2 regions of the Serratia sp. Nf2 genome follow, and region 2 is predicted to be linked to the other one. Evidence: predicted binding sites of a transcription regulator. Region 2 holds the regulator's gene; the other holds the start of a gene.
What was found. Region 2 encodes CRP, which controls carbon source genes, mostly activating them, when cyclic AMP is high. Its sites were predicted from a motif close to ATGTGANNNNNNTCACAT; they were not measured.
Positions count from the first base shown of each region.

Region 1: C9411_RS15670 (ABC-F family ATPase) is a predicted target of CRP. The motif match lies at 9,559-9,576, and genes of this name have one in related genera.

Region 1 is NZ_PYTW01000006.1:248,116-263,342, reverse strand. It holds gene C9411_RS15710 (SidA/IucD/PvdA family monooxygenase) at 79-1,323, shown strand; gene C9411_RS15705 (cupin domain-containing protein) at 1,339-1,725, shown strand; gene C9411_RS15700 (class I tRNA ligase family protein) at 1,718-3,262, shown strand; gene C9411_RS15695 (FAD-dependent oxidoreductase) at 3,252-4,307, shown strand; gene C9411_RS15690 (MFS transporter) at 4,304-5,524, shown strand; gene C9411_RS15685 (acetyl-CoA carboxylase biotin carboxylase subunit family protein) at 5,521-6,762, shown strand; gene C9411_RS15680 (ABC transporter substrate-binding protein) at 6,759-7,646, shown strand; partial or broken gene C9411_RS15675 (molybdopterin-synthase adenylyltransferase MoeB) at 7,779-7,889, shown strand; gene C9411_RS15670 (ABC-F family ATPase) at 7,941-9,533, opposite strand; gene C9411_RS15665 (hypothetical protein) at 9,715-10,359, shown strand; gene C9411_RS25620 (hypothetical protein) at 11,265-12,173, shown strand; gene C9411_RS15650 (hypothetical protein) at 12,532-12,846, shown strand; gene C9411_RS15645 (hypothetical protein) at 12,932-14,107, opposite strand; gene C9411_RS15640 (nucleoid-associated protein) at 14,126-15,227, opposite strand, start outside.
Region 2 is NZ_PYTW01000012.1:18,343-33,569, reverse strand. It holds gene ppiA (peptidylprolyl isomerase A) at 1-84, shown strand, start outside; gene C9411_RS22490 (sensor histidine kinase) at 241-1,926, shown strand; gene btsR (two-component system response regulator BtsR) at 1,926-2,651, shown strand; gene C9411_RS22480 (helicase HerA-like domain-containing protein) at 2,803-4,329, shown strand; gene C9411_RS22475 (aminodeoxychorismate synthase component II) at 4,402-4,977, shown strand; gene C9411_RS22470 (aspartate aminotransferase family protein) at 5,109-6,326, shown strand; gene C9411_RS22465 (YccS/YhfK family putative transporter) at 6,367-8,445, opposite strand; gene crp (cAMP-activated global transcriptional regulator CRP) at 8,496-9,128, opposite strand; gene C9411_RS22455 (OsmC family protein) at 9,511-9,918, shown strand; gene C9411_RS22450 (phosphoribulokinase) at 9,957-10,826, opposite strand; gene C9411_RS22445 (YheU family protein) at 10,978-11,211, opposite strand; gene C9411_RS22440 (hydrolase) at 11,208-12,188, opposite strand; gene C9411_RS22435 (LysE family translocator) at 12,308-12,910, shown strand; gene C9411_RS22430 (PhzF family phenazine biosynthesis protein) at 12,921-13,703, shown strand; gene tauA (taurine ABC transporter substrate-binding protein) at 13,818-14,813, shown strand; gene tauB (taurine ABC transporter ATP-binding subunit) at 14,823-15,227, shown strand, end outside.

The DNA of each region.
Region 1 (15,227 bases), on a different contig from region 2:
AGGGAATGACAGGTGGCAATCATCCGCAATCAATAATGTGGAGTTTGTTATATACAAAATGGATTTAGGAAAAATTTTATGCAACACACCGACCTATTAATGATTGGCTGCGGCCCGTCAAACCTCGCTGTGGGTATCGCACTTGAAGAGTGTACTGAAACCCACAATATCAATTCGTCTCTTATTTTGGAGAAAAGCGACTCTGTTTGCTGGCACCGGGGGATGTTATTTCCCGAAGCGCAATCTCAGGTTTCCTTTCTGAAAGATCTGGTTACGCAACGCGATCCGACCAGCCAATTCAGCTTTCTCAATTTTTTGCACAAAACCAAACGATTGGACAACTTTGTCAACCTGCAGACGTTTAATCCCTACCGTAAAGAGATTTCGGATTATTTACAGTGGGTGGCAGATGGTCTGGCAAAAACACAGGTTGTTTACAATAGCAAAGTAGTGGCGGTGAGGCCGGAACTTGCACCGGAAGGGAAAATTACCGGCTGGCATGTAACCGTTGAAAATGGTGACAGCTATCTTGCCAATCACCTTATTTTCGGAGCGGGTCGCGATCTCAACATACCGGCAGTTTTTGAGCATGTGTCACCGGATAATGTGATCCACAGCGCCAATTACCTGACGGCCCTTGAACGCATAAATAGCGACAGCATTAGCAGCATCGCAGTGATCGGTGGCGCACAAAGCAGTGCAGAAATGTATCAATCCTGCATTGAACATTTCCCGGTAGCCAATATCACTATGATCATGCGATCCATCGGGCTTGTGAATTATGAAGGAAGCCAATTCACAAACACGTTATTTCAGAACGATTATATCAACACGTATTTTAATTGCGACAATACGACCCGCGAAAAGACTCTGGCGGCGATGCATACCACCAATTATTCCGGCGTGGCTCCATCAACCTTGTCAGGGCTCTACCGCTTCCATTATTTGCAGGATTTGCGCGGCGAGAGCCGGGCGGCGATGCTGACACAATGCGATCTTTTACATGCGGTAAATGATGACGGAGGCGTGTTGATCACCTGGAAAGATAACAAGACAGGCCTCACACACTCTGCACGTTTTGACGTGGTGCTGTTGGGCACGGGGTATAAGAATAAAACGCCTGAGCTCTTCGAAAGCTTGTCGAATCAACTCGATATCGAACAGATCCGTGTCGACCGCAATTACCGTGCTGTATTGCCCTACGCCCCTGGCGTTTCTCTCCATTTACAAGGGGTTAACGAAAACACGCATGGCATTGCTGATTCGCTACTGAGTGTGCTGGCTTTCCGTTCAAAAGAAATTCTTGACGACATCACGGCCTGATTTTAGGGAAATAAAATGCATTCCTTCAAACCACTTGATCGCATCAATATGCGATTCGAGAACAATCTGCACGCCCAACGCTTGATGCCATGGCCCGAGCTGAATGCGCCGTTTGAAAGCTCATGGTGCGTTATTGCACCCGGCACCGCCTCCACACCACATGAACATCACGAGTACGAGATCTTCATCGCCATTAAGGGGGAGGCCTTTATCGTTTGCGAAGGAAAAAAAACGCACTTTAAAGCCGGTGATACCGTGCAGTTTCCGCCATTCACCCGGCACTGTGTGCTCAATGAAAGCCATGAGCCATTTGAAATGTACAGCATTTGGTGGGACGCCGAGATGACCGTGCGTTTTGCTCAACGTCACCAACAAAAAAATCAGGTGCCTGACCATGTCTAAAACGCTCGTTATTGCTCCACCGCCCACGCCCAATGGCGATTTGCACGTTGGCCATATGGCCGGCCCCTATTTAGCCGGCGACATTTACGCTCGCTACCTGCGTTTGACCGGAGAGAGTGTCAATTACGCGACCGGCACTGACGACAGCCAAACCTATGTTGTCACCAGCGCTTACAAACTGGGCACGTCACCGGAAAATTTGTGCCGTCAGGCCGCCGATGATATCAGGCACAGTCTGAATGACTGGGGAGTCGAGCTGGATGGCTATGCCCCGTTCGACGACGGCTATAAAGAAATGGTGTATGCCTTTTTGTCTCCCCTACACGAGCAGGGCAAGTTCCGGCTCAAAACCGTCAGGCTGCCGTACTCGACACACCGCGATACGTTTATGGTGGAGTCGTTCGTATCCGGTGAATGCCCGACCTGCCTGGCGCAGTCCCGCGGTGGATTGTGTGAAAGTTGCGGACACCCCAACAACTTTGATGGATTAAAAAACCCGGTGGCGACATTGCCCCCCTACGAATCACTGGAATACAGAGAAACGGAGATCCTGGTGTTCCCGGTGGAAGCATACAGAGCCGAGCTGGAGCGTTATTACGCCGCGAAAAAAGGCAGCTGGCGCCCGCACATTCTTCAGCTGATGACGGAACTGTTCAGCCGAGAGCTGATCGATTTCCCTATCACTTACCCCATTGCCTGGGGATTGCCATCGCATTTCCCCGGCACGGAGGGGCAAGTGCTCAACGCCTGGGCGGAGGGAATGCCGGCATCGATGTACTGCAACGCCTGTGGCGAAAACACCGCGGCGCCGACGGATGCAACCTGGCGTGCAGAAACCGGCAATCGCCTGGCGTATTTCCTCGGCTTCGACAACTCCTATTTTTGGGGAGTGACACATCTTGCCTTGCTGATGGCGCATGAGAGTAAGTACCTGTTGCCTGACACCATCGTGCCCAATGAGTTTTACGAGCTGGAAAACGCCAAGTTTTCGACCAGTCGCGGCCATTTGATCTGGGCTCGCGATCTGGTAAAAACCCTGCCTCGCGACTATGCCCGTTTCTATCTTTGCCTGACCAGCCCGGAGCACAACCGGAACAATTTCAGCCGGGATGCCCTCAGTCAAATCCTTAACGAACGGCTGATTTCCGCCTGGAATGCGCTTGCCCGTGCATACGCCACACAACGCTGGGAATTGCGCCAGAATGACGATGAGGCCAATACTCCTCTGCTGGTCGACACCATGCGTCAGCGCCTGGCTCTGACCTGTCGTCTCGAGACGTTCAGTCAAAGCCGATTGGCTGACTGGTGCCTGCGCCATATTGGGCGCTTGCAGGAGCTGGTTGCGGAAGAAAGCGGCATCAGCCTGAAGGCAATAAATCAACAGTTACGGGTCCTCGTCGACGGTTTGGGGTTGATCATGATTGATCTGCACCACGCTATCGTGAATGCCAATCCGCTGAACGGCAGTGAACAATGGGCTTTGCCTGAACTGCCTCCGATCGCCACCTTCACCAACAGTGGGTCATATGCGTCCTAACATCGCCATCATTGGGGGCGGCATTACCGGCGTCATGACTGCGCTGGCTTGCGCCCGTAAGGGCGCAAGCGTTGAGCTGTATGATGCCGCCGCCATTCCGAACACCGCCAATCTTTCGTGGGCGCATGGTCGCCTGTGGAAACACGTGCACGAAAACAATGCCGCATTGCAACCGCTGGCTGCGCACTCGCTTGCTTTCTGGCGCCAACTCATCGACGCCGGCAGCGAAACAGTCGGTTGTCAGACGCAATCCATTCGTGTGGTGGATGACGCCGATTGTCGTCGTTTGGCGCAGCTGTATGATGCGCTGGCTATAGGTTATGACATCCAGGATCCCGTGTTGTCGACACAGAGCAGCCTGTTGCGCATGCCTAGTGCCAATCGGCGGCTCTTCGTCGGCCATGACGCCATTCTTCTCAATGCACAAAAGGTGTATGCGCATTTGTGCCAGGCGCTGGCAAACACGGGCAGCATCGTGTTGAAACCGCATACGCGCGTAGATCTCGGCACCATTCGGGAGGGGAGACATTTTAGCATTAACGGTGAGCGTAAAAGCTACACGGCGGTGATTTGCACGGCGAGCCGTCCTCTCACCCGACACATTGACCGGTCAGGTATCGCTCCGGCACCGCAATACCAGGTACACCTTGACGTGCACCTCAACGATGCCCGTGCGTGCTTGTTAAAGCCGGTGCTGACGATGGGAGATGAACAGCGATCATGGTGTGTACCGTCGCCGGAACGTCGGATGCTTAAAGTGAGTGCCAGTCGATTTTCCTACTCGATGCCGCCAGACAGTCACGACCTGCAGGCGTGTAAGCGGTATTTGCTTGACCGGCTACGCGTTAAATACGACCAGGTGGATGTCGTTGTGTCGCCCTACTTTGAATTGCCGGCTCAAAAACGGCAAGGCACTGCTTACTGGGGCCGACACGATGTCACCGGATGCATCGCCGTTGAAGCGTGCGATGCCTCTATTTTTAAGATCGCCCCGGCACTGTCCGAGCAAATCAGTCAGCATGTCATTCACGGAGTTAACGAATGAGTAATGAAACCATTTTTCTGAATGTCACACCCCGTCAGACCAGCAAAAGAAACGAAAATTTAATCCTTGCCGCGTCACTGGTTTCCACCCTGGGAAGCGGAATCCTCACCATCGCCAATGCGCTGATCATTTCACAGAGCATGGGAACGGCGAAAGCCGTGGGCACTCTGTTCATCCTGATTGCGCTGCCGCAAGCCTTCTTCTCGGTGTTGTTCGGTAAGTTGTCAGATACTTATGACAGAAAGAAGATCTGCATCATCACCAACGTGGTCAACGCAGCCATCGTCATTGGCGTTTTGGCAGGCATCAATACATTCACCGATCCCTCGATGGTCATTTTCGTCTGCAGCTTTATGCTGTCCATGACCATGGCCATGTTCTTCCCGGCCAATAATGCCATCATCAAAGACTCGGTTGAATCAGGCAGAATGGCTGCCTTCAATGCCAAACTCGAAATGGCGGTGCAAATTGGCGCCTTGACATCGGTGGCAATCGGCGGGTTCCTCATCCAACTGATTGGTGTGGATTTCGTGTTTGTGCTGAACGCCATCACCTTCATCGCCAGTGCGGTGCTGTTCTTCATGCTGACGCCGCGTGTGCAAGAGTCTGATGACGTGTCCGAAGGCAGCACAGTCTCTGAGGTAACGCCGGCTGCAAGCTTATCCACCGTGAGAAAACCCTGGCTGATGCTGCTGTATGGCGTCGGCAATATCATTGTGACGGTCAGCAATATGCTGCTGGTGCTGCTGGTCACCAAACACTTCGCCTCCGGTGCCGGCGTCCTGGGCGTGGTTGACGCGCTGGCCGGCGTGGGGGTGGCCATCGCCGCCGCCATGACGCCGTTCCTGCAGAAGCGTTTTTCCTTACTGACAATAGTCATGTTCGGCTACGTGGCGAATGCGGCATTTATCGCCCTGCAGCCGCAATTTACGCTGCCGTGGCTGATGGTGTTCTTCCCGCTTGGCGCGGTGTGTTTTGGTCTGGCGCGTATATCGTGCCGCACATTGATGTTCAACACCATCCCCTCCCATTACACCGGCCGTTTCTTCGGCTTCAGCAACGCAATTGGACTGACGTCAGCCGTCGTACTGACCTACGCCATTGGCGAACTGGTCGATAACACCACTGTACTTGCCGGTTATGTAGCACTGGCGCTGGCTGTGGTTCTTCTAGCACTCCTGGCATCCACCCTGGTCTTTAAAGGAAAAGTAAAATGAAATTATTGGCGATTGAAGTCGGACAATTTGGTGATTACTACAATTCACGCTACCAACAGGTGGAGCAGTACGGCATCGAGCTGTATGTGCTGTCCGGGGTGGCCGACAGCGATCACTGGCATGCCGGGCGATTCTTTATTTCCGATAGTATGGACATCAACGATTTGACGGCGCTGGCCGCTCAGCTGCATCAGGATTTTCACTTTGACGGGGTGTTCACCTTCGCAGAGAACAGCGTGATCGCCGCGGCAATGATCGCAGACACTCTGCACCTGCCGAGCATCCCGGTCGATGCGGCGGTAAAAAGTCGCAACAAGATCGCCATGCGCGAAGCCCACCGCGCCGGTCAGGCTCCTCACCCAGAATTTCGGCTGACACCGACGCTGCCTGAAGCACTGGAGGCGGCAGCCGTACTCGGTTACCCAGTGATCCTCAAACCCACACTGGGTTCGGCCAGCCAGTTTGTCTACCGCGTCGACACGCCTCAGCAAATGGCGGAGTTCTTCCCCAAAGCGCTGATCGGTATCACAGAAATGAGCCAGTTCAAAAATGAAGGGATCACGGACGTATTGGGTCCCAACTCACTGCTGGTCGAGTCGTACCTGGATGGGCGTGAATTCCTGATCGAGGCCTATTCCTGGGACGGCGTAACGGTGCTGGGATCCATAGTTGATCGTGTCACACTGGAAGGGAACTCGTTTGATGATGATGTCCATCATACGCCAACCGATCTCGATGGCCTGGATCTGCAGCGCGTGCACGAAGCAGTGCATGCCGGTGCCGTAGCACAGGGACTGACGCGCAGCGTGATGCACGCAGAGATCAGACTCCATCAGGGAAAGCCCTACATCGTTGAGATTGCCGCTCGGCCCGGCGGCGGCGGCCTCGATTTTATGGCCCGGATCTCCGCCGGTTATTGCCCAATAAAAGCAGTTATTGATGTGGCGATTGGGCAGAAACCGGACTATCTGCGTTATTCGCCAACCGGTAAACATACGTTCGCGCTTTGCCTGATCTCCGCGGCTGGGCGCATCGACACCATCAGCGTCCCTGAACACGTCACACAGGATCCGAACACTTTCATGCTGAAAATCATCTCACCGCTTGGCAGCGTTATCAAACGGCCGCCGTTGGGGAACGACATTATTGGCTTTCTGGGCGTTAAAGGGAGCAGTCGGCAGGAGACGGAAGAAAAGGCAATGAGCTACAGCCAGCAGGTGATTGTGACGACACGATGAAAAAAATCGGACTGGCCATTGCGTTAGAGAAAGACGCCAATAGCCATACATGGACCTTTATTGAGGCTATCAATTATAGCCTCAAACATTTCCCCGAATTCAAACAAAACACGTTGAAAATCGTCAACGACGAGAAATCAGCGACAGGAGGAAAACGCGCCGCTGCTGAGTTAATTGAATGGGGCGCTGACGTGGTGGTCGGGCATTTTTCCAGTTTTGCCGCTTTGGCGGCATTACCGTTATACACCCGACAATCCGTTCCCTTGATCCTACCGGCTTCGACAGCGTGTGAACTTGGCGAATATAACAAATTTAACAGAACCGAGGTATTGAAATACCAGAAAGATGACGCCGCCTTGCTGGCCTATTGTGCTAATGACAGCATTATTAATTGTCAGGGTGGGAACGTTTATATTGTGATGCAGGATAACCTTTATGCCAATCGGATGAAGGAGCGCCTCCCTATACTGGCCGATGTTCGGATTATCCGGGAACCGCCGCTGCGAGTAGAAAAAGGGGACACGTTTATAATCATTGGCTACAGTGACTTTGCGTCAGCAGCCATCAAAAATCTGTCTCAGACACAGGTCTATCGGATCCTGTTGGTTGATGACTCGGATGGTGTTGAAGTCCATAAATCATGCATTCTACGACCTCAACGTTTGTCACGTGTTCGCTCGGCATCGCATATTTCTCGGCATGGTATGAAACGTCCATACTGGAATGAAACCTTGCTGGCATTATCGCTAGCCTGCAGCATTACATCTCAACAGGAAGCCGAATATGGGGAGGGATTAAGTTTCAACACCTATCTTGGATTACAGGACTTCGATAAATTTAATTGCTATGGCGATTGCATATTGATCTCAGAAGACCTGCTCTAGTCGGCTGTTTGAACGCACAGGCTACATCTGAGCGTCTTATCGAAATAATGCAAAGTTTGTAAAATATTGCCTTACGTAAATCCTTTGTATAACGCCAAGGGGGCCGAGGCACTTAGCTTACTATGAAAAATGTACAGTCAGCCGCTGCGCGGCAAGCTTTTGATGTTCGATGCGATGAGCATGCAGTTCCGGGAGATGAAACTGCCAAAGGATCCGCACTGCGAAGTGTGCGGCGGGGAATGACGGATAAAAAAAGGGCGGGATAATTCCCGCCCTGATGCGTTGCCACGAGGGTTACACGATGCCCTGGCTGCGCAGATAGTCTTCGTAGTTGCCGGTAAAGTCGATCACCTTGTTCGGGGTGATTTCCAGAATCCGGGTTGCCAGCGAGCTGACGAACTCACGGTCGTGAGAGACGAAGATCAGCGTGCCTTCGTACATCTCCAGCGCCATGTTCAGCGATTCGATGGATTCCATATCCAGGTGGTTGGTCGGTTCGTCCATCACCAGAATATTCGGGCGCTGCATCATCAGCTTGCCGAACAGCATGCGGCCCTTCTCACCACCGGACAGTACCTTCACGCGCTTCTTGATGTCGTCCTGGCTGAACAGCAAACGGCCCAGCACGCTGCGCACCGCCTGCTCGTCGTCTTTTTCCTGCTTCCACTGGCTCATCCAATCGAATACGCTGAGGGTGTCGTCGAACTCGTATTCGTGATCCTGCGCGTAATAACCGATACGGGCATTTTCCGACCACTTCACGGTGCCGCTGTCCGGCTGCGCATCGCCCACCAGCGTTTTCAGCAGGGTAGTTTTACCGATGCCGTTGGCGCCCAGCACTGCAACCTTCTCGCCCACTTCCACCATCAGGTTCAGCTTGTTGAACAGCGGGCCTTCGTCGAAGCCCTTGGTGAGCGCTTCCACTTCCAACGCGTTACGGAACAGCTTCTTGTCCTGCTCGAAACGGATGAACGGGTTCTGGCGGCTGGAGGCTTTCACCTCTTCCAACTGGATCTTGTCGATCTGGCGAGCGCGCGAGGTGGCCTGCTTGGACTTGGAGGCGTTGGCGCTGAAGCGGCTGACGAACGATTGCAGCTCACTGATCTGCGCTTTCTTCTTGGCGTTGTCCGCCATCAGACGCTCACGCGCCTGGGTGGCGGCGGTCATGTATTCGTCGTAGTTGCCCGGATAGACACGCAGCTCGCCGTAGTCCAGATCCGCCATGTGGGTGCAGACCATGTTCAGGAAGTGACGGTCATGCGAGATGATGATCATGGTGCTGTTACGCTCGTTCAGCACCTGCTCCAGCCAACGAATGGTATCGATGTCCAGGTTGTTGGTCGGTTCGTCGAGCAGCAGGATCTCCGGATCGGAGAACAGCGCCTGCGCCAGCAACACCCGCAGCTTGAAGCCCGGCGCGATTTCGCTCATCGGGCCGTAGTGCTGTTCCACCGGAATGCCGACGCCAAGCAGCAGTTCGCCGGCGCGCGCTTCGGCGGTGTAACCGTCCATCTCGCCGTAGGCGACTTCCAGATCGGCCACTTTATAGCCGTCTTCTTCGCTCATCTCCGCCATGGCGTAGATGCGGTCGCGCTCTTCCTTCACCGCCCACAGTTCGGTGTGGCCCATGATCACGGTGTCCAGCACGCTGTATTGTTCGAAGGCGAACTGATCCTGACGCAGTTTACCCAGGCGCTCGTTCGGATCAAGGAACACGTTGCCGCCGGTCGGTGCCAAATCGCCGCCGAGGATTTTCATAAAGGTGGATTTGCCGCAGCCGTTGGCGCCGATCAGGCCGTAACGGTTGCCGCCGCCAAATTTAACAGAGATGTTTTCAAACAACGGCTTGCTGCCGAACTGCATGGTGATGTTGTTGGTGCTTAACACAGCGCTCGCTCTTTATACATAGGGAATGTGATTTGGCGCGCATTATGCCACAACGAGGTTCAGAGATCGCGGGAAGTTTTGGTGACATTTTGAGCGGTGGGTTCACACCGTTTGCCGGTGGACATTGGCTTGCGTACAAAAAGTCTGCTAGATTCGGCGGTTCATATTGAAAAGGATTTCTATGAAAAGCGCAAAGCAGATAGCCAACGACATGGCGGATGCCGTAAACATTGACAGCAATTTAGTACGCGGGTTTGCACAAGGCTTTATCAGTGTACCGGTAGATTTCTACTACCTGGGCTACGACTATATTGATACTGAAAACAGATGGTTAAACTCGCAAGATAAAGAGCGATTTATCAGACTCATCAAGTCAGGCATGGCCAATAAAGCGAGCATCGAAAAAGTGGCTCATATCTTCATCGAAAATTTCGCCAGCAAAGTCAATTTTGAAGATGTTAAGGACATGACCATAAGAACATCAGGAAAACTCATCGGCAAATTCGCATTTAATCAGTTAGCCACCGCAAACATGGGATATATATTCTCTAAACAAATAATCCCACGGCTTGTCTCGGGTGTTGCCGTTGGCTCCATTCTTACCGCTGGGGCAAGCATATCGCGCTCTGTCTATACATCACGCGACTTGAGGGCAAGAAACCCACGGATGTATGATCAACTCAGACGCCTGGGAAACCTCGATCTGCTGTACTTTCTGTTAGAAAACAAAGTCCGACCATTCGAGGATGCCGTCTCAGTTTGGGAAAGAGATCGAAAGAAATTCAGCCAAATTTGTCAGTACTTTTTTGCAAAGGTTAACGTATGAAGAACTTTATGCTAGCGGCTTTATCCAGAATTATTCAGGGCATAGGGTGTGGAGTGGTAGTCCTCTCGCTATTGGCCATTGCCTGGTTCGTATTTTACTCCGACGACAATTTTAAGTATCTGTGGGTTGCGACCTCCATAGCTGGAGTTTTCTTAGGGTATTTCATTTTCAGGTTTGCGGTTAAAAAAGTGTACGATGAAAGTCCTGAGTGAACAGTGTAATTTAAATTAAATAAAGACAGTTATCATATTGCTTTCAATGCTAATTACTGACTCTCTTGCCGATGAGCTGTAATTAACTCAGCTACATTCTGCACGCAGACTACTATCTTTGCGACGTATCTACCCCAGATAATTAGATGAGCCAAAGCTACGAAAGTGGCGGAAAGCCATTAAAACCTATCTATCCCATTGTTATAGAAAGAAGATAGTTCGAATGGGTTGCTTCTGGCCCCACTCACTTTGGTTGTAATACTCGCCAGGGGACTTGTGAAGAGCATGCCAAAACTTATGCAGGGAATACCAGTTAAATGGCAAAGTCCATCCCGAAAAACTAACCAAACAAATTAATAACACTGTCAATAATAAATACTTTTGACTAATAGCATAATCCACGGTCTGATAAGCAACAAAACATGATGCTTGTTAGATGAAAAATGAACTTCAGATCAAATTTGACCAATATATTAGAGAGTTACGCAATGAGCATGTCTGGTCATAGGAATAGTTCGTTGATAAGTGTGAACTAGATCTCAATTATATAAGTGGGATTGAGTGTCGAGTTAGGAATCTCACCTTAGAAGTGATAAATTTACTTGCTATCGGTTTGTCCATAACAATAAAATATTTTTTAATTCCTTTTAAAATCACACTAGTGGAAAATAAAATTAATTTGAGGAATACTTTATGAAGCAGCAATCACTTTCCATTACGCCTATAGCAATAAAAGAAGTAGATAACATTAGCATGGGCATTCTCCCAAATGGAGAAACATTCCTATCTCTCCAAGGGCTAGCTAGATTTTGCGGTATGGCTCCGAGCTCAATAATTCAATTAGCACAAGACTGGGAAAAAGGAGAAGCTCAAGGGCGTCAAAGGGGAAGGCAATTAGAAGAGCTAATAAAAGAATGGACGGAAACGGAACAAGCTCCAGATAGTTTATATGTACAATTAAGTAGTAACAATTCAATAACAGGGACTATACACGCAGTTCCTGAGCAAATTGTTATGGCCATAACCGACTATTATGCTCATTTTGCACAGGTTAAAAAAGATGAAGCCATAATAAACTATCGAAAAGCAGCAAAATTTGGTTTGCGCAAATATATATATGAGCGTCTGAGCTATAAAGAAACAGACGCCATATCAAAGAGCTGGTCATTATTTCAAGAGCGGATTCTTTTAAATGAGACCCCGCGAGGGTACTTCACGATGTTTGATGAGGCAACATCGATAATAGCCTCATTAATAAGAAATAATATTATTGTCGATGATTCCATTATGCCAGATGGAAGTTTAGGAAGCCATTGGGGTCGTTATTGGAGAGCAAATTCCCTTTCGGAAAAATATGGGGAACAAATAAAAATAAGACATAACTTCCCTGAATCTTATAGACAGTTAGACCCGGAAATAAATGCATACCCTCACAGTGCGCTTTCAGAATTTAGAGGGTGGTTTGAAGACGTGTATCTGCCTGAAAAATATCCCGAGTATGTAAAACGGAAAGTCAAGGATGGAAAAATAATGCTAGAGTCTATTCCAGTATTACTATCAGCAGTAATGCCTCCAGACGTTTCAGAAAAAAGATTGCGTTAAACACTACGTTTCAGAGCTCATTTTAATTTTTATAGTGAGTTCTGAAAACACATAGCAGTAAAAATAAATTTAACTTTATTTATTATCTGGCTAATTTTCACAATCTATTAACCCCTTCCATAAAGGCAGCATTAAGTAATTACATGTGAGACTCTAAAAATATTATCAACTTTATATTATTGAAGATATTCCACAAAACCAGCTCAGATATTGATTTTTAAATATCATTTAGAATAATATATCCATGCATCGTATTAATAATGAAAATTTGCCAAGCGTATCACTGTAAGAAATAAAATCAGAGTTATAATTTTATTCTTCTACTACACATGTAACTTTTTAATACAAAGGATGCTATATGTCCACATATGAAATCATTAAAGATGCAATTGAAAACCAAAAACAAATTGTTGCTACTTATCAAGGACACATTCGTGAACTTTGCCCACATGCAATTGGTACTAAAAATGGCAGGGAGCAAGCATTATTCTATCAATTTGGAGGACATAGTAGCAGTGGCAGGATTGTCCCTGGTTCTCCATCCAATTGGAGATGCCTGCCAATAGATGGATTGAGTAACATTAGTGTTAGAGATGGTACTTGGCATACAGCCGGCAATCATAGCAGAACTCAATCTTGCATTGACTGGATTGATGTAGAGGTCAATTTATAACAATAATAACTGGCAGTTACCACTGCCAGTTATTTTTTTATAATCATGAATAAAACTCAGTATAAAAACGCCTCTCCAAAAAAAATTAAGAACTAGCGGTGAAAATCCACTTAATAGCCAAGTATACTAATGCAATCCACAACATACTCTTTGCCATAGAATTAATACTTTCCAGCCGTCGCTTAGCATTATCTATCTTGCAATAAAGTTCTGAAGACAATTTATCCGCAGCATATTTCACCTCAACATCTTCATCAAACTTAGCATATCGAGAGAATGCATCCATTAGATTTTTCTTTAACGAAATGTAAGATTCAAAATGGACATCATTGGACATCTTCGTGATAAAATAAACCATTAGCAAGCCAATAAAAATTAAAGCCGAATCTAAAAACCCACTAGCTTTAGCTAAGCCACCAATAGCAATTAAAGCACCAGGGATAGTGAATGCTTTGTTTTGGCTTGATGAAACAAATTCATTTATTTTCGATGTGTACTCAAGATTTTTTTGATCTAATTCATTTAATATTTTATTGACAGAGAATCTTTTTGTATAAAGATCCAACAACTCATTATATCTTTTATAGAACTTAGCACTTCTATTAATCAAGGATGTGATATTTTTATTATCATCATCTCCCAAAATATCCAGTAAAGCAGCTCTCATTATAGAGACTCTTTCTGGAGATTGGGCATCATCTATAGATAATACTTTGATGAACTCTAATGCATTTTTAAGATTAGTATCGCAACCTTCTTGTCCTAAGATATCCTTTAACGAGCAGGACATGTTTATGAATAACTCTTTCCCTCCAGAGTCATTAGGTACGAAAATAACACAATCCTTGTCTACATGATAATTTGATATTTTTGCAACTACATTCTTCCATTCTAAATAGCTTTCGATACAAACAATTTTCTTCTCATCTGATGGAAAGTCATTACCATTGAGAAGATAATAGATTTCTGGTAATGAGCTATTATTTCTCACATCACGCCAGAGATCGTCTATAGACTGATAAAACGGACATTTACCATCTAGCCAAGCATTTGCCTGCAGTGAAAAACCAATTTTATTGGTGCCAACCCTCGGAGATTTTAGCACACTTATAAAACCTATTGCAGTAAGTGCATTTTTTATTTCATTTATTTTAGTTGCATTTTCTCCAGTCAGCTCTATGGTCACAATATGACCATCGATATCCACATCTGATTGAGAAAGAATCTCTATTATGAATTTAAAACTTAACTCCTTATCCATAACAACCTCTCAACTTTGTTACTCCTTAACAAAAGCATCTAAGTTATCTACTTCTTGGTCCGAGAGTTCGATAATTAAACGACGAGCTTGCTTATCAAACGTAACTGGTTTTCCATCATTTTTTCCGCCTAGCACATTTCTAGAAATTTTACACGAGTAATTCCCATTCTCATCTTTCAAATCTATAGAAACAGCTTTCTTTACTGAATGCACTGTTGGTTCGAAAACCTCATCAACTTTATACTCATTTAGATTAACAAAATCTTTGAATTTCCCTTTCCCTTTGTGGTCATTAGGAAGAATTCGATCAATTTGCTCTTGTATATCTTGGATTGTTATTTTTTTATCGTGCATGTCTTTAGATTTTTTATGAACAAACTCTTGAATTTTTTGATCAACGGCATCTTCCTCCGACATGGACAGATTTAAAGTTTCAATGAAGTCTTCCAGTGCTCTAAAAACCTCTGAGATACTTCTTTGATTATCTATTTTAGGATCACATCCCAAAGCTCTTTTGAAAAATTCGCTTTTCGACTTCCCGGAAATAAACCCAACATAAGATTCCCCATTGTTTTCAGGATAACTAGCCTCAAATAATGTTAGATCAATCATGGCTGCTTGTCTTAATGAGTCGATATCAATAGATGTTAGCTGTTCAGGCACTAAGTTATCATCGAACTCAAAGACACCTTTCTTATCTACCATCAAAACCAGCAAACGCCCTAGCCCAGCCATATCATCGTCAGTTTTGTAATGTATAAAAATCAAAGCACCACCAACTAATGTCGATTTTTCTGCATTAGCCTCTAGTTTCATTTTTTTCATTATTGCGCTAACGAAATCTTCGAAACCAAAATTATCATTAATATATCTAGTGAAAGCATCAGGCGTTGACAATGGGAGAGTATCTTTTTTTATAAAACCGTGTAGTTTACCCTTCCGTCTAAATTTGCTTTCTATCCTTTTCAAAAAAAGCTGTACATCACCTTTACCTAAATGCCAAAGAGCCCCCATATCATGGTCGAATAGTACAGCTCCTTCTTTCTTAATCAGCTCCGCTGTTAAAGCAAATTGGGGGCTATACCTCAATGGGGTTGTAATTAGTGCTGACTCATAGCCA
Region 2 (15,227 bases):
CAGGTGCCGACCGGCAACGTCGGCCCTTACCAGAATGTGCCGACCAAACCGGTGGTGATTCTGTCGGCCAAGGTACTGCCGTAAGTTTTTTGGCCGATCCCGCCGGGGTCGGCCGCTCCTTCCTCCCGAAGCCTTGCCTTCATCACTGTTTTCTCCTGCGCCCCATGCTCTAATCGGCAGACAATAATCAGACCGGAAATCCGGCGTTCGCCCTTTGTTGTCTCTGGATGAGTTGCTGCCATGTATGAATTTAACCAGGTGCTGTTGCTGCTGCAGCAGATGTGCGTCTATCTCGTTATCGCCTATCTGCTGAGCAAAACCCCGCTGTTCATCCCGCTGATGCAGGTGACCATTCGCCTGCCGCACAAGCTGCTGTGCTACGTGATCTTCTCGGTGTTCTGCATCATGGGCACCTATTTCGGGCTGCACATTCAGGATTCGATCGCCAACACCCGTGCGATAGGTGCGGTCCTGGGCGGTCTGCTGGGCGGGCCGTCGGTGGGCTTTCTGGTCGGGCTGACCGGCGGCCTGCACCGGTATACGCTCGGCGGCATGACCGACGTGGCCTGCGCGATCTCCACGGTGTCGGAAGGCCTGGTCGGCGGCATCGTACACAGCATCGCCATGCGCCGGGGGCGCATCGAGCTGCTGTTCAATCCGCTGTTCGTCGGCGGCGTGGCGTTGGTGGCGGAAGTGCTGCAGATGGCGATCATCCTGGCGGTGGCGCGCCCCTACGATGAAGCGTTGCAGCTGGTGGAGCATATCGCGCTGCCGATGATGATCGCCAATACCGTCGGCGCGGCGATGTTCATGCAAATCCTGCTGGATAGGCGCGCGATGTTCGAAAAATACACCAGCGCCTTCTCTTCCAAGGCGCTGAAGATCGCCGAGCGCACCGAGGGTATCCTGCGGCAGGGCTTCGATCAGGAGAACAGCATGAAGGTTGCACGGGTGATCTATCAGGAGCTGGGCATCGGCGCGGTGGCGATCACCGATCGCGACAAGCTGCTGGCGTTTATCGGCATCGGCGACGATCACCACCTGCCGGGCACGCCGATCGCCTCGGTGCATTCGCATCGCGCCATCGACAACAACGAGGTGGTGTACGCCGACGGCAATCAGCTCTCTTACTGCTGCTCGATCAATCCGGCCTGCAAGTTGGGATCGACGCTGGTGATCCCGCTGCGCGGCGAAAACCAGCGGGTGATCGGCACCATCAAGCTGTACGAGCCGAAAAGCCAGCTATTCAGCACCATCAACCGTACGCTGGGCGAAGGCATCGCCAGCCTGCTGTCGGCGCAGATCATGGCCGGACAGTACGAACGCCACAAGCAGCTGCTGGCGCAGTCGGAGATCAAGCTGCTGCATGCGCAGGTCAATCCGCATTTCCTGTTCAATGCCTTGAATACCCTGGTGGCGGTGATCCGCCGCGATGGCGAGCGCGCCTGCGATCTGGTGCAGTCCCTCTCGACCTTCTTTCGTAAAAACCTCAAACGCTCGGATGACGAAGTCAGCCTGGCGGACGAGATTGAACACGTGAACGCCTACCTGCAGATCGAGAAAGCGCGCTTCGCCGATCGGCTGGAGATCGCGGTATCGCTGCCGGAGGCGCTGTTGGCGGTGCGGCTGCCGGCGTTCTCGCTGCAGCCAATCGTCGAAAACGCCATCAAGCATGGCACCTCGCATCTGTTGGGCGTGGGCCGCATCGAAATCGGCGCCTGCTGCGAAGGCGAGCATCTGCTGCTGCAGGTGACGGACAACGCCGGGCTGTTCCAGCCGAAACCGAACTGCAGCGGGCTGGGGATGAATCTGGTGGATAAACGCATTCGCGTGCGCTACGGCGAAGGCTATGGTGTGCAGGTGGATTGCCGGCCGGACGCCTACACCCGCATTACGCTCAATGTCCCCATGGAGAGGGCCGCCTGATGTTAAACGCACTGATTGTTGACGATGAACCTTCCGCGCGCGACAACCTGCGCCATCTGCTGGAGGCCGAGGCGGAGATCGCGATTATCGGCGAATGCGCCAACGCCATCGAAGCCATCAGCCAGATCCACCGGCTGCAGCCGGACGTGGTGTTTCTCGATATCCAGATGCCGCGCATCAGCGGGCTGGAAATGGTCGGCATGCTGGATCCCAACCGCATGCCGCACATCGTGTTTCTGACCGCCTACGACGAATACGCGGTGCAGGCGTTCGAGGAGCACGCCTTCGATTATCTGCTGAAGCCGGCGGAGCCGAAGCGGCTGAGCAAGACGCTGCAACGCCTGCGGCAGCGCAGTGCGCCGCAGGACGTGACGGCGCTGGATGAGAGCGCCGGTTACCTGAAATACATTCCCTGCACCGGCCACAGCCGCATCTATCTGCTGCGGTTCGACGAAGTGCTGGCGATCCGTTCCAAGCTGAGCGGGGTCTTCGTGGTGCGCAGCGACGGCATGGAGTGTTTCACCGAGCTGACGCTGCGCACGCTGGAAAGCCGTACCCCGCTGGTGCGCTGCCATCGGCAGTATCTGGTCAACCTGGAGCAGGTGCGCGAGATCCGCTTCGAAGAGGGCGGCGCGGCGGAGATGATCATGTCGGCCGGCGATCCGGTGCCGGTCAGCCGGCGCTATTTGAAGGCGCTGAAGGAACAACTGGGGCTGCGGGGGTGACGCAGGTCTTAGGGGGATTCTGAAAAGACAGGCATCATGGGCGTCCCGACGGCGCCCTTTTTGTTTGTCCTTGACGGGGTTACGCGGCGCTTATAGCTTTATTGCATCCACAGGCGCGTTTCGCGCCGCGTCAGCGTCAAAGGAACAGAAAATGAGTGAACCACGGATTATCGCCAAGGCGATGAAAGACGGAAAACCGGAGCAGGATCTGGTGATTTTGCCGGCGTTGGCCAACCGCCACGGGCTGATCACTGGGGCAACCGGCACCGGCAAGACGGTGACGCTGCAGAAAATGGCCGAACAGTTCTCGCGCATCGGCGTACCGGTGTTCTTGTCGGACGTGAAGGGCGATCTGTCCGGCATCGGCGCCGAGGGCGTGCCTTCCGAGAAACTGCAGGCGCGCCTGGCGACGATCGGCATCACCGACTGGCAGCCGCAGGCTTGCACCATTATCCCGTGGGATATTTACGGCGAAAAGGGCCATCCGATCCGCGCCACGATTTCCGATCTCGGGCCGCTGCTGCTGGGGCGCCTGTTGGATCTGAATGAGGTGCAAAGCGGCGTGCTGCAGCTGGTGTTCAAGATCGCCGATGACAACGCGCTGCTGTTGCTGGACATGAAGGACCTGCGCGCCATGGTGCAGTTCGTCGGCGACAACGCCAAACAATTCCAGACCCAGTACGGCAATATCTCTGCCGCGTCGATCGGCGCCATCCAGCGCGGGTTGCTGACGCTGGAAGAGCAGGGCGCCAACCAGTTCTTCGGCGAGCCGATGCTGGACATCAACGATCTGATGAAAACCGACGCCAATGGTCACGGCGTGATCAACCTACTGGCGGCGGATAAGCTGATCAATCAGCCGAAGCTGTATTCGGTGTTCCTGCTGTGGCTGCTGGCCGAGCTGTTTGAGCACCTGCCGGAAGTGGGCGACCCTGAACAGCCGAAGCTGGTGTTCTTCTTCGATGAGGCCCACCTGCTGTTCAACGATGCGCCGGCGGCGCTGTTGACCAAGATCGAACAGGTGGTGCGTCTGATCCGCTCCAAAGGCGTCGGCATTTACTTCGTCACCCAGAACCCGCTCGACATCCCGGACAGCGTACTTGGCCAGTTGGGCAACCGCGTGCAGCATGCGCTGCGTGCGTTTACCCCGCGCGATCAGAAGGCGGTGAAGACGGCGGCGCAAACCCTGCGCGCCAATCCGGCCTTCGATGCCGAAACGGCGATCACCGAGCTGGGCGTGGGCGAAGCGCTGGTGTCATTCCTCGACGAGAAGGGCCGGCCGAACGTGGTGGAGCGGGCGATGGTGATCGCGCCGGAATCCAAAATGGGCATGCTCGGTGCGGAAGGGCTGAACAGCGCGATCAACAAGTCGCCGCTGTATGGCCGCTATGAGGATATGATCGACCGCGAGTCCGCCTACGAGAAGCTGTCGTCGGGGGGCTTTGCCACCCTCGGCACCCCGCAGCAGGGGCAGCAACCGCAGGCGCAACAGCAACAACAGCAGGCGGGCGGCGGCCTGATGGACGGCTTGAACGAGTTGTTGTTCGGTTCCACTGGCCCGCGCGGCGGCAAGCGCGACGGCATCGTCCAGACCGCCGCCAAGAGCATGGCGCGCGATCTCGGCCGCCAGATCCTGCGCGGCGTGCTGGGTTCGATCACCGGCGGCCGTAAAAAGTAAGCGGAAATTATCGTCGGCAGCGGCGGGTTAAATCAGTACACTGTGGCGGCATTTTTCTCTGTCGGACCTAACATGCTGCTGCTGATCGATAACTACGACTCCTTTACCTATAACCTTTACCAGTACTTCTGCGAATTGGGCGCCGAGGTGCTGGTGAAGCGCAACGATGAGCTGCAGCTGGCCGATATCGAGCGGCTGGCGCCGCAGCATCTGGTGATTTCCCCTGGCCCCTGTACCCCGAATGAAGCGGGCATCTCACTGGCCGCCATTCGTCATTTCGCCGGCAAGCTGCCGATCCTCGGCGTGTGCCTGGGGCACCAGGCGCTGGGGCAGGCGTTCGGCGCCGAGGTGGTGCGCGCCCGCGCGGTGATGCACGGCAAAACCTCGGCGATTCGTCACCTGGGCGTCGGCGTGTTTCGCGGCTTGAGCGATCCGCTGACCGTGACCCGCTATCACTCGCTGGTGCTGAAAGCCGATACGCTGCCGGGCTGCTTTGAAGTGACCGCCTGGAGCGAACGCGACGGCGTGCGCGACGAGATCATGGGCATCCGCCACCGCACTTTGGCGTTGGAAGGCGTGCAGTTCCATCCGGAAAGCGTGCTCAGCGAGCAGGGCCATCAACTGCTGGATAATTTCCTCAAGCGTTAACTCCGGTGCGTTTTTTTCGCCCGTCAGGCGTTTTGCATTTGCGCTTGATTGGTTTTTTATGCATATTTCGTGATTATGTTTTCAATCTGATATTACGATAGCGCTGAAAAACTTTCAGGGTGGAGCCGAAAATGACTGAAAAATCCGCAGTGAGCCGCAGCACCTTTGACCAGGTGATCCTGCCTGTTTATGCACCCGCCCAGTTTGTGCCGGTGCGCGGCAAAGGCAGCCGGGTCTGGGATCAGCAGGGAAAAGAGTACATCGATTTTTCCGGCGGCATCGCGGTGACGGCGCTGGGACACTGCCACCCGGCGCTGGTCGAGGCGCTCAAACGCCAGGGCGAGACTTTGTGGCATACCAGCAACGTCTTCACCAATGAACCGGCGCTGCGCTTGGCAAGCAAACTGATCGACGCCACCTTTGCCGACCGGGTGTTCTTCGCCAACTCCGGCGCAGAGGCCAACGAGGCGGCGTTCAAACTGGCGCGCCATTACGCCATCACCCGCCACAGTCCGTACAAAACCAAAATCATCGCCTTCTATAACGCGTTCCACGGCCGCACGCTGTTCACCGTGTCGGTGGGCGGGCAGGCCAAATACTCTGACGGGTTCGGGCCGAAGCCGGCCGACATCGTGCACGTGCCGTTCAACGATTTGGCGGCGGTGAAGGCGGTGATGGACGATCATACCTGCGCGGTGGTGATGGAGCCGATTCAGGGTGAGGGCGGTATTACGCCGGTCGACGCCGGCTTCCTCAAAGGCGTGCGCGAGCTTTGCGATCAACATCAGGCGCTGCTGGTGTTCGACGAAGTGCAAAGCGGCATGGGGCGCAGCGGCAAACTGTTCGCCTATATGCATTATGGCGTGACGCCGGACATTCTCACCACCGCCAAGGCGCTGGGCGGCGGTTTCCCGGTCAGCGCCATGCTGACAACCGAAGAAATTGCGTCGGTGATGCAGGTGGGCACCCACGGCACCACCTACGGCGGCAACCCGCTGGCCTGCGCGGTGGCGGAGGCGGCGCTGGACGTGATCAATACGCCGGAGGTGCTGAGCGGCATCGAGCAGCGTCATGCGCTGTATGTGCAGGCTTTGCAGCATATCGGTGATAAATACGGTATTTTCACCGCGATTCGCGGCATGGGGTTACTGATTGGCGCCGAGCTGACGCCGCATTATCACGGCAGAGCGCGCGACTTCCTCACCGCCGCCGCCGCGCGTGGGTTGATGATCCTCAACGCCGGGCCGAACGTGATCCGTTTCGCGCCGTCGCTGGTGGTGGAGCTGCAGGATATCGAGGCCGGCATGGCGCTGTTCGAGCTGGCGGTGCAGGATGTGATCAACGCCTGAAGCCCGCGCGGCATATAACGGGGCGCGGCATGCCGCGCCCTTATTGATCGCGCAGTTTGCGCTTGAGCCAAATGCCGTGGTGCGGGCGCTGGCGCCAGGCCAGCGACGAAATGGTGTGCATCACGCTCAGGTGCGACAAAATGCGCCGCAGGTGGCGCTCCATCTCGGTGACGGGCATGTCCGGATGCAGATCCGGCGGCTGCATGATGCCGCTGTTGCCGCTGCTCGGGCCGTCGTATTCCAACCGCTGCTGGCAGCTTTGCAGCGCGATTTCACAGGTTTGCAGATACGCTTCCGCCAGTTTCGGCGTCAGCATGTAGTGCTCGCGCGCCAGAATGGTCATGGCGTTCAGGTGTTCGACGATGAACTGGCTGTGAGTGACCCACAGCCGCATGTCCGCCAGATAGTTCGACGCGAACCCCGGCTCCTGCATCGCCTGATTGAGCGAGGTGAACAGCGCGTTGTGCGCCTGGTTAACCTGCATGCGAGTATAGGCCAACGCGGTGGCGTCCGGTTCCGGTTGCTTCAGCATCAGCCGCAGCGCGGCTTGATCGTTCTCCAGCGCCTGATGGGCATTCTTGCGCAGCAGCCCGCTTTGCCACTGCGGCCACAGCCAAATGGTGCCGCCGAACGCCAGCACGCAGCCGATCAGCGTATCGATCAGGCGCGGCACCAGAAAATGCGAGCCGTTCAGCGCCAGCAGCTGCAGGGTGTAAACCGCCGTGACCGTAAAGCCAATCACCGACAGCCCGTAGTTCTTGCGCGAAACCAGGTAGGCCAGCAGCGTGATCACCAACATGATGCTCAGCGTTTCGCCTTCCGGCAACTGCAGCTGCAGCAGCCCGGCCGCCAGCAATAGCCCGGCAATCGTGCCCAGCGCACGGTGCTGAATGCGCACCCGGGTGGCGTTATACCCGTTTTGGCTTACCAGCATGATGGTGAGCAGGATCCAGTAAGGCTTCGGCAGGTTAAACACCGCGCCCAGACTGCTGCCGATCGCCAGCGTCACGCCCAGCCGTGCGGCGTTGCGCAGGGCGGTGGATTTGAACGACAGGTAGCTGGCCAGCGCCGGCCAAAACGGCAGGCGGTGTTGGCCGGGCATCAGATCGCGGCGGTACAACGGATGCTGGGTACGCAGCAGGCGGGCGATGCGGCTGAAGTGGTAATAACAAAACTGGCCGACCGGGTTATCGGGATGCTGCGCCGCCATTTTTTCCAGCGCCGCCAGCTCGTGGGTCATGGAGAAGCGCTTCGAATGTTGATGGTAGAGAATATCGTGCGCCACCACGCGCAGCCGGCCGGCGATCACCTGAGCATTGCGGCGAATGATCGCTTCGGCCTGGCTCTGCTCCACCAGCTTTTGCACCTCTTCCGGCAGATGCAGGCTGACGGTGATGTGCTCCTGCAGATCCATCGCCACCTGAAAGGCGCGCTGCAGGCGCTTTTGCTCGAGGTTGTTGGCGTGCGGCAGGAAATTAAGCTGTTGGTACAAAAGGCTGATCAGATCCATCACCTTTTGCTGGCGCACCAGCAGCGGCGGCAGCGCGGTTTGCGGATCAATATGCTGGGTCAGCAGCGAGTATTTGGCTTCGAAATAGTCCGCCAGTTCCAGGTAGAGCTGGCTGAGCGTCTCGCGCATCGGCTGCTCTTTCCACAGCTTGAACCAGAACCAAGTGAATAAGCCGTACCAGGCGGTGCCGATGGCGTACAGCAGCGGCGCCTGCCAGAGAGGCACCGTACCGGCCGTGCTGAGGGCGAAGATGGCGGCCACCAGCGCCGCCGGCAACAGCCGGGCGTGCAGCGGGCTGATTTCACCGGTGACGCCGAGCAGCAGTGCCAGGCCCAGCATCAGCGCCGGCAGCGGCACGTGCCACAACATGGCCTGTTGCAGCAGCACGCTGCTGAAGGCGAACAGCGAACCGCCGACGATCAGACGTTTAAAGAAGCGCTTATGCGGTGTGTCCAGACCGGCGATATTGCAGCAGGCGGGCACCAGAGAGAACATCAGGCCGAGCTGTAGCTGGCCTATCAGCAGGCCGAACAGCACCGGCAGGCACAACACCAGCGTTTGTCGCAGTGCGTAGTTGATTTCCGGGTGGTAGATCAGGCGGCGCCACATGGCAGAAAGCAGACAAAAAAACGGCGCAGATTGCGCCGTTTCTTCAGGGATTAACGGGTGCCGTAGACGACAATGGTTTTGCCGTGGGCGGAAATCAGGTTTTGATCTTCCAGCATTTTCAGAATACGGCCAACGGTTTCACGCGAGCAGCCGACGATCTGGCCGATCTCCTGACGGGTGATCTTGATCTGCATGCCGTCCGGGTGAGTCATGGCGTCGGGTTGCTTCGCCAGATTCAGCAGGGTTTGCGCGATGCGGCCGGTCACGTCCAGGAAGGCGAGGTTGCCCACTTTTTCGGAAGTGACCTGCAGGCGGCTTGCCATTTGGGCGGACAGACGCATCAGGATGTCCGGGTTCACCTGGATCAGCTGACGGAATTTCTTGTAGGAAATTTCGGCCACTTCACAGGCGGTTTTCGCGCGAACCCAGGCGCTGCGCTCCTGGCCTTCTTCGAACAATCCGAGCTCGCCGATGAAATCCCCCTGGTTGAGGTAGGACAGGATCATCTCTTTACCTTCTTCATCCTTGATCAGCACCGCGACGGAGCCTTTCACGATGTAGTAAAGCGTTTCGGCCTTTTCACCTTGGTGAATCAGCGTACTCTTCGATGGATATTTGTGGATATGGCAATGAGACAGGAACCATTCGAGAGTAGGGTCTGTTTGCGGTTTGCCGAGAACCATTCGCTGTTATCCTCTGTTGTTATCGCTGCCTTGTGTCACAGGGGTCAGAGTTCCCTGTAAAACCCGCCTGTAGCCGCAGTCATGAGCGAGGGCTACCGGCAAGTTTTGAGGCGTGTCATAAAAATACGCTGTCGCTCTAGCATATTAACTTGCCGTAAGCGCTGCAAGCTACATTCTGTTAACATACCGGTAAAGGAGCCTTTCTCTGGGCGTTTCCCTGAAATTCAGTGTCCCGGAAAGATTTATTGCGGCTCTGTTTGTAGCACAGAGTAAGGCGGGTGTCTCGTGTTGTCTCGCTTCAGCATGATTAGCATCAGGTTACGTTGCCTGTTTCTATGCGAAAGCGTACCCTGATTTTAAGAAATTAACCGGAGTGACCAGAATGCAGGCAAGAGTTAAATGGGTGGAAGGGTTAACGTTTTTGGGTGAATCGGCCTCCGGCCACCAGGTGCTGATGGATGGCAACGCCGGCGATAAAGCGCCCAGCCCGATGGAGATGGTGCTGATGTCGGTGGGCGGCTGCAGCGCGATCGACGTGGTGTCCATCCTGCAAAAAGGGCGCAACGACGTGCGCGACTGTGAGGTGAAGCTGACCTCCGAGCGCCGTGAAGAAGCCCCGCGGTTGTTCACCCATATCAACCTGCATTTCATCGTTACCGGCCAGGACCTGACCGACAAGATCGTCGAGCGTGCGGTGAACCTGTCGGCAGAGAAATACTGCTCGGTGGCGTTGATGCTTAACAAGGCCGCCACGGTGACCCACAGTTTCGAGATCCGCCACCCGGCGTAATCGAGACGGAGCGCGGCCCGGCGCCGCGCTCAACGCGTTTATTCGATCTTCTTGCCTTCCAGCAGCCGCTGCACCAGCGGCGCCATGATCAGTTCCATCGCCAGCCCCATCTTGCCACCCGGCACCACTAACGTATTGATGTGCGAGATAAACGAGCCCTGCAGCATCGCCAGCAAATAGGGGAAGTCAATTTGATCCAGCCCGCGGAAGTGGATCACGACGAAGCTTTCGTCCAGTGAGGGAATCGCCTTGGCGGCGAACGGGTTGGAGGTGTCCACCGTCGGCACGCGCTGGAAGTTGATGTGGGTGCGCGAGAACTGCGGCGTGATGTAGTTGATGTAATCTTCCATCGAACGCACCACCGAGTCCATCACCGCTTCGCGAGAGTGACCGCGCTCGCCGGTATCGCGGATCAGTTTCTGGATCCACTCCAGGTTGACGATCGGTACCACGCCGACCAGCAGATCGACGTGGTTTGCCACGTCGTGGTGCTCGGTGACCACGCCGCCGTGCAGCCCCTCGTAAAACAGCACGTCGGTCGGCGCCGGCAGCGGTTCCCACGGGGTGAAGGTACCCGGCACCTGATTGTAGGGCACCGCTTCGTCGTAGGTGTGCAGATACTTGCGCGAACGGCCGGTGCCGTTCTTGCCGTAGTCGATAAAGCTCTGCTGCAGCAGGCCGAAGTCGTTGGCCTCGGGGCCGAAATAGCTGATGTGTCTGCCCAGATCGCGCGCCTTGCGGATCGCCGCGTCCATTTCCGGCCGGGTGTAGCGGTGGAAGCTGTCACCCTCCAACTCGGCGGCGCGAATGTTGAGCTGTTGGAATATTTTGCGGAACGCCACGCTGGTGGTGGTGGTACCGGCGCCGCTGGAACCGGTCACCGCGATAACGGGATGTTTGGCAGACATGGTGGTTGTCACTCCGTGTTGAATGCGCCGGGGTCAGGGGATTATTGTGGCTCTTGTTGACGCTCTCTATGTCAGGAAAAAATGGCGCGCGCTGGTTTGCAATGCCCCATTGTTACCTGATTTTTTCCGTCAGTCATAGAACCGATCGCCACTAAATTTCTTCCTGCCCGGCGCGGAACTGGCCGCGCGGCATGATGTTGACGCTCTCGTGCAGTTCCGACCACACCAGCACCACTTCGCCGTTTTTCAGCTGGCGGCGCACGTCCTCCACCTTCTGTTCCAGCGAGCGTTCGTGCTCGCCGTAATCGGTGCCTTCGCGCAGCACAAAGGATTCGATCAGGCTGTTCAGGGTGTCGGTTGCCAGTTCTTGCCAGGGAATGATCACGTCGGGATGTCCAGATAAGGGGAAAGCCAGGCCGGAATGCGATGCTCCAGCCACATGTGCGGTTTTTTCAGCGTGCCGCCGACAAAGCCGACGTGGCCGCCGAACTCGGTCAACTGATATTCAATATTGCGCGGCAGGCCGGCGACGTCGGGGATCACCTCATGGGTCATGAAGGGATCGTCCTTCGCATGGATGATCAGCAGCGGCGTCTGGACAGCCGGCAACAGCGGCAGGGCGCTGCAGCGGCGATAATAGTCGATAGCGTCGCTGAAGCCGTGAATGCGTGAGGTGATGGCGTCGTCGAATTCGCGGATGCGTCGCAAGCCGTTCAGCTGTGACAGCTTGAGCGGCAGAGTGTCCGGGTAGTGCAACAGCTTACGGGTGGCGTTTTGTTTCAGCTGCCCCAGCAGGTAGCGCTGATAAACGCGGGAGAAGCCTTGCTCCATGCGGTAGGCGCAAGGCTCCAGCATCAGCGGCGCCGAGACCACCACTGCCGCCTGCAGCAAGCTGTCGGCGCCTTGCTGCGCCAGATAGCAGGCCAGCATGTTGCCGCCGAGCGAAACGCCTACCGCCGCGGTCGGCACCTCGCCGTAGCGGTCACGTAGCCAGCGCAGGAAGAAGCGCGCATCTTCGGTTTCACCGGAGTGGTAGATGCGCTGCTTGCGGTTGGGCACGCCGCTGCAGCCGCGAAAGTGCATCACCACGCCGAGCCAGCCACGCTCACGCCAGGCGTTGAGCAGGCCATGCGCGTAGGGGCTGTAGAAGCTGCCTTCCAGGCCGTGGAACAGCACCGCACGCGGTTTGTCGCGCGCCTGCGCCGGATCTTCGCTCCAGGCGAGATCGACGAAATCGCCGTCGGGCAATTCCAGCCGTTGCCAATGCGGTTTCAATAACACGCGGCGGCGCACCAACCGCGGCAACAGCGTTTGCAGGTGCGGGTTACTGGCCCCGGTCAGAGGGCGAAAGGTGTTAGGCATAGGCTGAGTAAAAATGTTGTGGGCGGCTATTGTGAGATCCCTAGCGCACTGTTAGCTTCAATACCAAGAATTAACAATGATACTGCAAAAAAGCGCCGTGGGTGAGGAGCACCCGTGCCATGGAACCGAGTTTATTCCTTTCGATGCTGGGCTTCCTGTGGGTCGCCGCCATCACGCCTGGCCCCAATAACCTGCTGTTGACCACCTCTGGCGCCAACTTCGGCTTTATGCGATCGCTGTGGCTGATGATCGGTATCATGCTCGGCATGCAAAGCATTTTGCTGCTGGTGGCCTTCGGCGTCGGCAGCCTGATCCTGGTCTACCCGTCGCTGCACCTGATCCTGAAAATCCTCGGCAGTTTGTATCTGCTGTGGCTGGCGTGGAAAGTCGCCACCGCCGCCTATGAAAAACTGGAAACCGACGTGGCGCCGCCGCAGCCGGTGCGGCTGTATCAGGGCTGGCTGCTGCAGTTCCTCAATCCGAAAGCCTGGCTGATGGCGCTGGGGGCGGTGGCCAGCTTCAGCCTGGCAGGCGATAAGTACAACGGGTCCATTGCGGCGATCGCGCTGGGCATTTTGGTGGTCAACATCGTCGCCGGCATTATCTGGCTGGCGTTCGGCACCGTGATCGGCCGCCTGCTGCGCAGCAAAAAGGCCTGGGTTATCTTCAACGTTTCCATGGGGTTGTTGACCGCAGCCTGTGTGTTACTGATCTGGCATTAAGGAGCGAACGATGGCGGAAAATTATTATCACGTGGTCGCCTTTACCGGTGAAGGGCTGCGCGGCAACCCGGCCGGAGTGTGCCTGCTGACGCAGCCGCTGCCGGCGGCGCGGCTGCAGGCGATCGCCAACGAGATCGGCCTGCCGGAAACCAGCTTTGTCTGGGATGACGGCGACATGACCGCCATCCGCTGGTTTACCCCGGAACGCGAGGTCGATCTTTGCGGCCACGGCACGCTGGCGGCGGCGCATGTGATGTTCAGCGCGATCAATCCGGCGCTGCAGGATATTCGTTTCAGATCGGCCGGCGGCGAGCTGTTCGTCAAGCGCGATGCGCAGGACGGGGAACGGCTGGTGCTCGACTTCCCCGCGCGGCCGCCGCAGAAGGTGGCTGAACCGGCGGGCCTCGCGGCGCTGCTGGGTGTGCAGCCACAGGAGGTGTGGCAGGCGAAAGCGCTGATGGTGGTGCTGGAAAGCGAGGCGCAGGTGCGCGCGCTGCGGCCGGACATTCCGGCGCTGATCGCGTTGGCGGAGCGTGCGGTGATCGTTACCGCGCCGGGTGATACCGTGGACTTCGTGTCGCGCTATTTCACGCTCGACGGCGGTGAAGATCCGGTCACCGGCTCCGCGCACTGCACGCTGATGCCTTACTGGACGGCGCGTCTCGGCCGCCATCGGCTGCATGCGCGGCAGATGTCAGCGCGCGGCGGCGAGCTGTTCTGCGAACTGCAAGGGGATCGCACGCTGCTCGGCGGTTATGCTCATGTGTTCCTGCGCGGAAAGATCGCGCTGTAATCTGCGTTTATATTACTCAAGGTAATAAAGAAGACTTTTTTATTCTTTTATCGCCCGTCATCGCTCAGATAAAACTGTCAGCAACTGAACAGATTTTTATCAACGGAGCGGAACATGGCGGGCAAACTCTTTTCCTTACGCAACGCGGCGCTGTTGGCGCTGTCGCTCAGCGCAGCCAGCGCCTACGCGGTGGACGTGACCGTGGCGTACCAGACGTCGGCAGAACCGGCCAAGGTGGCGCAGGCGGAAAACAGCTTCGCCAAACGGTCCGGCGCGACCGTCGACTGGCGTAAGTTCGACAGCGGCTCCAGCGTGCTGCGTGCGCTGGCCTCCGGCGACGTGCAGATCGGCAATATCGGCTCCAGCCCATTGGCGGTGGCCGCCAGTCAGAAACTCCCCATTGAAGTGTTCCTCATCGCCTCGCAGCTCGGCAGCTCCGAAGCGCTGGTGGTGAAGAATGACATCAAAAGTCCGCAGGATCTGATCGGCAAGCGCATTGCGGTGCCGTTTATCTCCACCACCCATTACAGCCTGCTGGCCTCGCTCAAGCATTGGGGCATTAAGCCTGAGCAGGTGAAGATCCTCAATTTGCAGCCGCCGGCCATCGCCGCCGCCTGGCAGCGCGGCGACATCGACGGTGCTTACGTCTGGGCGCCGGTGGTCAACGAACTGGCCAAACAGGGCAAGGTGTTGACCGACTCCGCGCAGGTGGGCGAATGGGGTTCGCCGACGCTGGACGTGTGGGTGGTGCGCAAAGACTTTGCCGAGAAACATCCCGACGTGGTGACCGCCTTTGCCGCCAGCGCCCTGCAGGCGCAAAAGGCCTACCTGGCGGCGCCGGAACAGTGGCTGAAAGATCCAAGCCATCTCAGCACGCTGGCGCGCCTGAGCGGCGTGCCGGAAGCGCAGGTGCCTGAGCTGGTGAAGGGAAACCGTTATCTGCCGGTGGCGGATCAGGTTGCCCAACTCGGCCAGCCGGTGGACAAGGCGATCCGCGATACCGCCGAATTCCTCAAGCAGCAGGGCAAGATCCCGCAGGTCGACAGCGACTACAGCGCTTACGTGACCGACCGCTTTGTGAAACAGGTGCAGGCTGCGCCGCAGTCGTAAGGAAGCAGGATGCTAAACGTCAATCATCTTTCAGCAGAGTATCAGGGGCGGCCCGCGCTGCGTGACGTGTCGTTCCAGATCGCCACCGGGCAACTGGTGGTGGTGCTCGGCCCGTCGGGCTGCGGCAAGACCACGCTGCTGAATTTGATCGCCGGGTTTATCGAGCCTTCAGCTGGCAGCATCACGCTGGATGGAACGCCCGTTCACGGCCCGAGCGCCGAACGGGGCGTGGTGTTCCAGCATGAGGGCTTACTGCCGTGGCGCAACGTGGTGGACAACGTCGAGTTCGGCCTGCAGCTGGCCGGCGTCGGCAAGGTGCAGCGCCGCCAGGTGGCGGAGCAGATGCTGCAGCGCGTGGGGCTGGCGGGGTATGAACAGCACTTTATCTGGCAGCTTTCCGGCGGCATGCGCCAA